DNA from 3 places in the Pseudomonas sp. S2_E01 genome. Region 2 is predicted to be linked to each of the others. Evidence: predicted binding sites of a transcription regulator. Region 2 holds the regulator's gene; each other region holds the start of a gene.

Region 1 (3,274 bases), 1.8 Mb from region 2:
CGCCGCGCCGACGATATCGCCAGCGCCGTGACGGATCGACACCAGTGTGCCCACCGCTGCAATCACGCCGATGCAAAAAATCGAAACAAATGAATAGGTGGCCGCACCGAGTCCGCCACCCGCCAACGCCTCGGGACTGATACGCGCCATCATCAGGGTGTCGGTGAGCACCATCAGCATGTGCGCCAGCTGCGAGGCAATCAACGGCCCCGCCAGCCGCAGGATGGCCCAGAGTTCTGAACGCACTGGATGTTTCATTGTTATCACGCCCGACAGTCAGGTAGTAGAGGAAAGGGTCGATTTTCGGCGCTTTGCGAGGTTTGCACAAAGGGATAAATAGGATGAGTAGCATGACTTAAACTCATCTTGGGATCTTTCTGATAAGTTTATGGGATTACGTTGTAGGAGCTTTACGCATGTCTCGTCGCCTTCCCCCGTTGTATGCCCTTCGTGCATTCGAAGCGGCGGCGCGTCACAGTTCGTTTACCCGCGCCGCTGAAGAACTGTCGATCACGCAAAGTGCGGTCAGCCGACACATTCGTACTCTGGAAGAGCATTTTGCCTGCCGGTTGTTTCATCGTAGCGGTCGCCACCTGCAACTGACCGAGTCGGCGCGGTTGATCCTGCCGGGTATCCGCGAAGGTTTTACCGCGCTGGAGCGGGCCTGTCAGACCTTGCAGGCCGAAGATGACATCCTGCGCATGAAAGCCCCTTCCACCCTGACCATGCGCTGGTTGCTGGCGCGGCTCAGCCGCTTCCGCCACCTGCAACCGGGCAACGAGGTGCAACTGACCAGCGCGTGGATGGACATCGATTCGGTGGACTTCAACCATGAGCCCTTCGACTGCGCGGTGATACTGGGTAACGGGCAATTTCCACCCGATTGGGAAGCCAGGCTGTTGTTTGCCGAAGAACTGATCCCCGTGGGCGCGCCGAATCTTCTCAACGACCAGCCGTGGGATGTCGAGCGCCTGGCTCAGGCTGAACTGCTGCACCCGACGCCGGACCGGCGTGACTGGCGCAGTTGGCTGGACCGTATGGGGCTGTCCGATCAGGTGTCGCTCAAGGGCGGCCAGGTATTCGATACGTTGGAGCTGGGCATGATTGCCGCTGCCCGGGGTTACGGCGTGTCGATGGGCGACCTGCTGATGGTGGCTGAGGATGTGGCGCAGGGGCGACTGAGTTTGCCGTGGCCCACTGCCGTCGCCAGTGGTGAGAATTATTACCTCGTTTGGCCGAAAACCCGACCGGGAGGTGAACGTTTGCGCAGGCTCGGCGATTTTCTGCAAAACGAGGTCCGAGCCATGAAAATGCCCGCCGTAGAGCGCTTGCGCTGAATCGTTAGAGCCTGCTCTACCACGGCCTTGCGCGGTATCCGAGATAACCACTCAAGTATTAGGTTTTTAGGCCGAAAGTATCATTGTGGAACCCTCGTGCAGGTTTCACGCAATTCCCATTATTAGAAAAATTGCTGGGCAGCCAATCAAGGAGGAGGGCGCCCGGCCAGGAGCAGTCATGTCTCAACCTCGTGCTCGAATTGCCTCACAGCTTGGCCTTGCGCTAGCTGTGATCCTGGCAATCGTTATCACCGGTAGTACCTTGTTCGCCCTGCGTTCGCTGGACACTGCCAACCTCGCCACACGCGAGGAACACCTGGCCAGCGAAGCCCGTTTGCTGGCCGATCAGTTGACTACTTTCCACAGCACGTTGCGTGAAAGTACCCAGCGCCTGGCGGGTCTGTTCGAGAAGCGCTTCGCGGGCGGCCTGAGCGTCCACCCGGATGAACAGTTCAACGTGGCAGGCACTCAGACGCCTGGCCTGCACCTGGGTAACGAAGTGCTCAACAACAACTTCAAGGAAGTGGACGAGTTCAAGCAGATGACCGCCGGCGTGGCCACGGTCTTCGTGCGCAACGGTGAGGATTTCATTCGCGTCAGCACCAACGTCACGAAGCAGGACGGTACCCGTGCCATCGGCACCATCCTCGATCATGCCAACCCGGCTTACGCTCGCTTGATGTCGGGGCAGAGCTTTGTTGGCCGCTCCCTGTTGTTTGAGCGTTACTACATGTCGCAATACACCCCGGTGCGCGACAGCGCCGGGAAGGTGATCGCCGTGCTGTACGTAGGTTTTGACTACACCGACGCGCAGAACGCCCAGTTTGCCAACCTCAAGCGTTTCCGTATTGGCCAGACCGGATCGCTGGCGCTGCTCGACGAGAAAAACAATTGGCTGGTGCCGATTGCCGGTGTGCAAGCCCTGGACAAAGCCGCCCCGGCCATCGTAAATCTGGCGAAGACGCCAAGTGATGGCGGTTTCTGGAGCGACACCTCGGAAGACTTCTACAGCGTCGCGGTGCCCTTCGAGGATGGTCCATGGTCGGTTGTCGCCAGCATGCCGCAGGAGGAAATCAGCGCGGTGACCTGGAGCGTCGGTATTCAGCTGGCCATTGGTAGCTTGCTGGCGATGCTGATTGCCGTGGGTTCGGCAGTCTGGCTGCTGCGCAGCAAACTTGCGCCACTGAGCGATCTGGTACGTCAGGCTGAAGCCCTGGGTGCCGGTGACCTGAGCGTTCGTCTGAATGTGTCGAGCAATGACGAAATAGGTCAACTGGCCCGTGCGTTCAACCAGATGAGCCAGGCGCTGTCGACCATGGTCGAGCACATTCGCAAGTCCTCGCAAGAGGTCAACAGCCGTGCCCAGGCGTTGTCCGGCCTGTCCGGCGGTGCTTATGAAGGGATGGAGCAGCAGTCGGGCGAGATCACCAGCATGGCCGGTGCCGTAGAGGAGTTCAGTGCCACCTCGCTGAACATTGCCGACAACATGGGCAATACCCAACGACTGGCCCAGGAGAACGCCCAGCAAACCCAGATCGGTCGTACGTCCATGGACGAAGCGTCTTCTTCGCTGGAGCAGATTGCCGGTGCGTTGAACAGCACGGCGTCGGTGATCAATACCTTGGGGCAGCGCTCGCAGGAAATCGGCGGCATCGTCGGCACCATTACCTCCATTGCCGAGCAAACCAACCTTCTGGCGCTCAACGCAGCCATCGAAGCAGCCCGTGCCGGCGAGCAAGGACGCGGTTTTGCCGTGGTGGCGGATGAGGTGCGCAACCTGGCGTCCCGCACTCGTCAGGCAACCGACGAGATTTCCGGCATGATCCAGAGCATCCAGCAGGAAACGGGCAACGCCATCAGCACCATGGAGCAGGGCAACGTGCTGATGCAGGAAGGTCTTTCACGCAACGCCAACGTCGCCTCGGCACTGGCGCGGA
Region 2 (3,274 bases):
TACCCCAGGCGCTCGGTGGCATCCGTGATCTGGGACACTTCCTCGGCTTGCGGCATGTGCGGATCAATCTGGAAATTGACGATCGCGCTATGCAATTCGCGGGTGAGCTTGCCCACTTCCTGATACAGGCCGCGGTCACGGGTCTGATTGAGCTCATGGATCAGTTGTACCGCGTCACCGAACTTGCCTTTTTCAAGGCTTTCGACCAATTCGACCGCGTGTTTTTTCAGGGTCGACTCGAACTCGCCCTGTGAAGATTCTTTGTGGTCCATAGCTCCCCCGTGGCGCGGTGACTCAACCGATGCGTTCGAAAATCTTCTCGATTTTTTCTTTCAACGCCTGGGCCGTGAAGGGTTTGACGACATAACCGTTTACACCGGCCTGGGCGGCTTCGATGATCTGCTCGCGCTTGGCTTCTGCAGTGACCATCAATACCGGCAGGTGCTTGAGTTTTTCGTCGGCGCGCACGTGGCGCAGCAGATCGATACCGGTCATGCCAGGCATGTTCCAGTCGGTTACCAGAAAGTCGATGCTTCCGCTGTTGAGAACCGGAATGGCGGTGATGCCATCGTCAGCCTCAACCGTGTTGGTGAACCCAAGGTCACGCAACAGGTTCTTGATGATCCGCCGCATCGTTGAAAAGTCATCAACGATGAGGATTTTCATGTTCTTGTCCAATTCGACCTCCAAGCAGTCTTAAACGCGCCCAGCACCTGGACGCGCCATTTCAATCAATTCGGCAGAGCACTCAATGACTGTCTGGAGCACAACAGATCGAGACCGGCGCGGTTCAACCCCGCACCAGCCACGTTCGCAGTGTCCCCACACTGCCTTCAGCGCGCTCGCCACTCCCCCAAACGCCCCCGCAAACGGGCCGCGCACTGGCTGTGTAACTGGCTGACCCGAGATTCGCTGACCCCCAGGACCTCACCGATTTCCTTGAGATTCAACTCTTCGTCGTAGTACAGCGCCAACACCAGTCGCTCGCGCTCCGGCAAATTGGCAATCGCGTCCGCCAGCGCCGCCTGGAAGCGTTCGTCTTCCAGATCGCGTGACGGCTCGAGATGAGCACTCGCGCCATCCTCATGCAGCCCTTCGTGTTCGCCGTCCTGCAAAAGATCGTCGAAACTGAATAACCGGCTGCCCAGGGTGTCGTTCAAAATCCCGTAATAATCATCGAGACTCAATTGGAGTTCGGCCGCAACTTCGTGATCTTTAGCGTCACGGCCGGTTTTAGCTTCAATCGAGCGAATTGCGTCGCTGACCATGCGGGTATTGCGGTGAACCGAGCGTGGCGCCCAATCCCCTTTGCGCACTTCATCAAGCATGGCGCCACGGATTCGAATGCCCGCGTACGTCTCGAAACTGGCGCCTTTGCTGGCGTCGTATTTGGTGGACACTTCCAGCAGGCCGATCATCCCGGCCTGGATCAGGTCTTCGACCTGAACACTGGCCGGCAGGCGCGCCAACAAGTGATACGCAATGCGTTTGACCAGTGGCGCGTAACGCTCGATCAGCTCGTACTGCGCGTCACGCGCCGATTTCTTGTAGAGGTTGTAACCGCTGGCGGTCATAGCACGGGTCCTGCCGTTTGTTGCACGAGGCGCTCGACGAAAAACTCCAGGTGCCCGCGCGGGTTGGCGGGCAGTGGCCAGGTATCGACCTTCTGTGCAATGGCCTTGAAAGCCAGCGAGCACTTGGAACGCGGGAAAGCTTCATAAACAGCGCGCTGCTTCTGGACGGCCTTGCGTACGCTTTCGTCGTAGGGCACCGCGCCGACGTATTGTAGGGCGACGTCAAGGAAACGATCCGTGACCTTTGTCAACTTGGCGAACAGGTTGCGCCCTTCCTGAGGGCTCTGGGCCATGTTGGCCAGGACGCGGAAACGGTTCATGCCGTAATCACGGTTGAGCAGCTTGATCAGAGCGTACGCGTCGGTGATGGACGTTGGCTCGTCGCAGACCACCAGGAGGACTTCCTGGGCGGCGCGGACAAAACTGACTACCGAGTCACCAATACCCGCAGCGGTATCGATCACCAGCACATCGAGGTTGTCGCCGATATCGCTGAACGCCTGAATCAGGCCGGCATGCTGGGCCGGACTCAGGTGCACCATGCTCTGTGTGCCGGAGGCGGCGGGAACGATGCGGATGCCGCCGGGGCCTTGCAACAATACGTCACGCAGCTCGCAGCGGCCCTCGATCACGTCGGCCAGGGTGCGTTTGGGTGTCAGGCCCAGCAGAACGTCGACGTTCGCCAGCCCCAGATCGGCGTCCAGCAGCATGACCCGCCGGCCTAGCTCCGCTAGAGCCAGGGACAAGTTCACTGACACGTTAGTCTTGCCGACGCCACCCTTGCCGCCGGTCACCGCGATCACCTGTACGGGATGCATGCTGCCCATGTTATTTCTTTACCTTGTCTTGCATAGACGGAGGCCACATGACTGGCTGCGCGTTCGCAACTGGAACAATGCCTGGCAGACCATCGATGTAGGTACAAAAACTGTTCACCTCAGCCAACCTGCTTGGTCGGACTGTGGTAGATGTCAGCGAACATGTCAGCCATGGCTTCTTCGCTGGGTTCTTCCTGCATTTGCACGCTGACGGCGCGACTGACCAACTGATGACGGCGCGGCAAATGCAAGTCATCCGGAATACGTGGTCCATCGGTGAGGTAAGCCACCGGCAATTCATGACTGATTGCCAGGCTCAACACCTCGCCCAAACTAGCCGTTTCATCCAGTTTAGTCAGGATGCAGCCTGCCAGCCCGCAGCGCTTGTAACTATGATAAGCGGCCGTTAGAACCTGCTTCTGGCTGGTGGTTGCGAGCACCAGGTAATTTTTTGCCCGGATGCCACGACCGGCCAGGCTTTCAAGCTGCATGCGCAGCGCTGGATCGCTGGCCTGGAGGCCGGCGGTATCGATCAACACCACGCGCTTGCGCAGCAACGGATCCAGTGCCTGAACCAGGGACTGGCCCGGATCGACGTGGGTGACCGAGACGTTGAGAATGCGCCCCAGGGTCTTGAGTTGCTCCTGGGCACCGATGCGGTAGCTGTCCATGCTCACCAGGGCAATGCTCTGCGCGCCGTACTTGAGCACGTAGCGGGCCGCCAGTTTGGCCAGGGTGGTGGTCTTGCCCATGCCGGCCGGGCCGACCATGGCAATCACGCCCCCTTCTTCCAGTGGCTCGACTTCCGGCATGCTGATCATCCGCGCCAGGTGCGCCAGCAACATGCGCCAGGCCTGCCGAGGCTCCTCAACGCCAGAGATC
Region 3 (3,274 bases), 3.2 Mb from region 2:
ATATCTGCTGCTTTGATCCGGTCAACCACCCGGGATGCCAGGTCATCAGGACGGAATTTGGCAAGGAAGTCATCGGCACCGACCTTCTTGACCATCGCCTGATTGAACACACCCGACAACGAAGTATGCAGGATGATATGAAGCTTTTGCATACGCGGGTCGTTGCGGATTTCCGCCGTCAGGGTATATCCATCCATTTCCGGCATTTCGATGTCGGAAATCATCATCAGGAACTCTTCTTCCGGCTTTTTCCCATCGTCGACCAGCTTGCGCAAGTAGTCCAGCGCTTGCCGCCCGTCGTTCAACGCCACCACTTCGACACCGACCGTCTGCAGGCAACGCGTGACCTGCTTGCGTGCCACTGACGAGTCATCGACGGTCAGCACGCGCAGCGACAAGGCCTTGTGCTGGGTCTCGACGTCGACCACGCCCACGGAAATCGCTTCGGGCGTCGGCGCCACTTCCGCCAGTACCTTCTCGACGTCGATGATTTCGACTAGCTGATTGTCGACCCGAGTCACAGCCGTCAGGTAGTGATCGCGTCCGGTGCCCTTGGGCGGCGGATGAATCTCCTCCCAGTTCATGTTGACGATGCGCTCCACCGAGCGCACCAGGAAACCCTGGGTCTTGGTGTTGTACTCCGTGATGATCACGAAGGGGTTGCTTTGATCTTTCAATGCTCCGGAACCGGTTGCCATCGCCAGATCAAGAATCGGAATGGTCGCTCCCCGGATATTTGCCACACCGCACACGACAGGACTGGACTTGGGCATCACGGTCAGCGAGGGGCATTGCAGCACCTCTCGAACCTTGAACACGTTGATCCCGTAGAGCTGCTGGCCGTCGAGACGGAACAACAACAGCTCCAGGCGATTCTGCCCTACCAGTTGCGTGCGCTGGTTTACCGAATCCATTACACCAGCCATGCCCAGACTCCTACACCAACGCTAGTTGTGTTGCGACGCACATTCATCACTAAACGGCACGGCGCTTGCTTTTTAACTTTTATGAACACAGAACCGACATTTTTTCGACGCCTGACATCCACCTCCCGCAGATTGCTCTGCGCGATATCGGCCGTCTGCCTGTTCAACGCTGGCAGCCCTGCCCTTGCTGACGCAGTTACCTTGCCTGACATGCTTATCGGCGTCACCCAAGGCTTTCTTGAATTCACCGTAGAGGACTACCTGGCCACCAGTCAAACCGAAGGTCGTTACGAAATCGAGGTCAAACAGCTCGACCCGCGCCTGCGCATGCCCATGTGCGACAAGGAATTGACAGCCAGTCTGGAGAGCCCTGCCAAGCCATTGGGCCGTGTCACGGTCAAGGTTCGCTGCGAGGGCAGCTCCCCGTGGACAGTGTTCGTGCCCGCTCAAGTGCGCCTGTTTCGCGAGATAGTGACCACTGCCCGCCCCCTGCGTCGCGCCGACATCGTCGAGCCCGGTGACGTGGTCATGCGCGAGCGGGACATCGGCCAGGTTACCCAGGGCTATCTGACCACCCTGGACCAGGCGATCGGTCAGCGACTTACCCGACCAATGGTCGCTGATCAGGTGATAACCCTGGTCAATCTCGAACAGACTGAAGTCATCCGCAAAGGTGATCAGGTGGTGATTACTGCCCGTAGCGGCACGCTGAGCGTGAGGATGCCCGGCGAAGCACTGTCCAACGGCGGCATGAGCGAGCAGATTCGCGTGAAAAACCTCAACTCCAAACGGGTTATCAAGGCGCAAGTGACCGCGCCTGGGCAGGTGGAGGTGGCCATGTAGCAACTCTGATCGCGAATCAGTGGCGTTGCCCTGGGCTGTTCCCTAAACTGTGGCGCATGCGGAAGACGTGCTGGCGCTTGCAGGCTCATTGATAAAATGGGTCTAAAGTTTTCACTGGGATAGCCGAGAACATGGCAAGCGTCCAAATATTCAGAGGTTTTTTACCATGGTCATCGATTTCAGCCGTTTGAACAGCACCTCGCCACTAACGGGCAATACACGTACCAACGCCGCCAAGGACACCGCCGAAACTGGCCAGTCCAAAGCGTTGAATACCCCGGCCGAACAGGCCAGCACCGTTAAAAGCGGGGAATCGGTACACCTCAGCCATGAGGCTCAACAGTTGCAACAGGTCACTGACAAGCTGCGTGATCAGCCTGCCGTCGACAAAGCCCGGGTGGCCGAGTTGAAAGCAGCGATTGCCGATGGCAGCTACAAAGTCGACAGCAACCGTGTAGCCAGCAAACTGCTCAATTTCGAAGCCCAGCGCTAGGCTCCGGTCTGCGCCAGGCTTTTGGACGCTTAAAAACCAAGGCCAGCCATGCACGATACTAATTTACTGCAACTGATCACCGACGACTTCGCTCCCGCTCAACACCTGCTGGAGTTATTGCAAACCGAGTCCCTCGCCTTGCACGGTCGCGACATGCCTCTGCTCGAAGAGATTCTGGCGCAGAAGCAGGCAATGATCATTCTGCTCGAACAGCATGGCCGCAAACGCAGTGAAATTCTCGCCAGCCTGAACCTGCCGCTCAATCGCAATGGCCTGGAGCAATTGGCCAGCCAATCGAGCATCGGCCCGCAACTGCTGGAACAGAGCGATGTGCTGACCGATCTGTTGGCTCAATGCCAAGCGGCAAACGCCAATAATGGCCAGTCGATTCTGGTCCAGCAGGCCGCCACGGCCAACCAGCTGAAAATCCTCACCGGCGGTGAACCGCCAGCACTCTATGATGCACGCGGATCTACCGCGAAACTTGCGAAGCCGCGCCCGCTCAGTCAGGCTTGAGCCTGCAAATGATCACGCCCTATGAAGACTCGCAACATGCTGGCACTATAGTGGCCAGTTGTAGTCATATTTTGTCTGGAGATTGATGTGTCCAATGCCTTAAATGCGGAAGATTCCCCGCAGCCACCCAAGGTGCTCACCACGCCTCTGGAGATCTCCGGCAACCTGCGCCAATTGCAAGACAGCCATGATCCGCTGATCATTACTTTCCACGAACGGACCCAGCGCTTTCAGAGCTACCTGGTGAACGTCGACCGCGACAGTGGCACGATCAAACTCGACGAAATGATCCCGCGCGATGGCGAGCGTTTCCTGCTGGCCGGCGAGCCGTACAAGGTCGAAGGTTTTCATGATGGCGTGCGTATCGCTTGGGAAAGCAACGGCCAACCGACGCTCGACGAGTCCGGCGGCGAGCGCGGCTACCTTGCCCCACTGCCGGACGAAGTGGTTTACCACCAGCGCCGCAACGCCTTCCGCGCCGCCCTGAAGCTGGCGC

Evidence for each region. The regulator FliA, encoded in region 2, starts transcription of late flagellar genes. The targets are predictions, from matches to a motif close to CTAAAGTTTNNNNNNNNNNNGCCGNTAA.
Region 1: the regulator FliA is predicted to act here: its motif matches at 1,388-1,415, upstream of AB4O36_RS26855 (methyl-accepting chemotaxis protein).
Region 3: the regulator FliA is predicted to act here: its motif matches at 1,872-1,899, upstream of flgM (flagellar biosynthesis anti-sigma factor FlgM).

Annotation. Positions count from the first base shown of each region.
Region 1 is NZ_CP162762.1:5,822,627-5,825,900, forward strand. Features, by position in the region: gene AB4O36_RS26845 (NorM family multidrug efflux MATE transporter) at 1-258, opposite strand, end outside; gene AB4O36_RS26850 (LysR substrate-binding domain-containing protein) at 417-1,337, shown strand; gene AB4O36_RS26855 (methyl-accepting chemotaxis protein) at 1,516-3,274, shown strand, end outside.
Region 2 is NZ_CP162762.1:4,021,909-4,025,182, forward strand. Features, by position in the region: gene AB4O36_RS18655 (protein phosphatase CheZ) at 1-272, opposite strand, end outside; gene AB4O36_RS18660 (chemotaxis response regulator CheY) at 295-666, opposite strand; gene fliA (RNA polymerase sigma factor FliA) at 834-1,574, opposite strand; gene fleN (flagellar synthesis regulator FleN) at 1,571-2,401, opposite strand; gene flhF (flagellar biosynthesis protein FlhF) at 2,512-3,274, opposite strand, start outside.
Region 3 is NZ_CP162762.1:824,163-827,436, reverse strand. Features, by position in the region: gene AB4O36_RS03865 (chemotaxis protein CheV) at 1-926, opposite strand, end outside; gene flgA (flagellar basal body P-ring formation chaperone FlgA) at 1,008-1,769, shown strand; gene flgM (flagellar biosynthesis anti-sigma factor FlgM) at 1,936-2,262, shown strand; gene AB4O36_RS03850 (flagella synthesis protein FlgN) at 2,311-2,778, shown strand; gene AB4O36_RS03845 (flagellar brake protein) at 2,866-3,274, shown strand, end outside.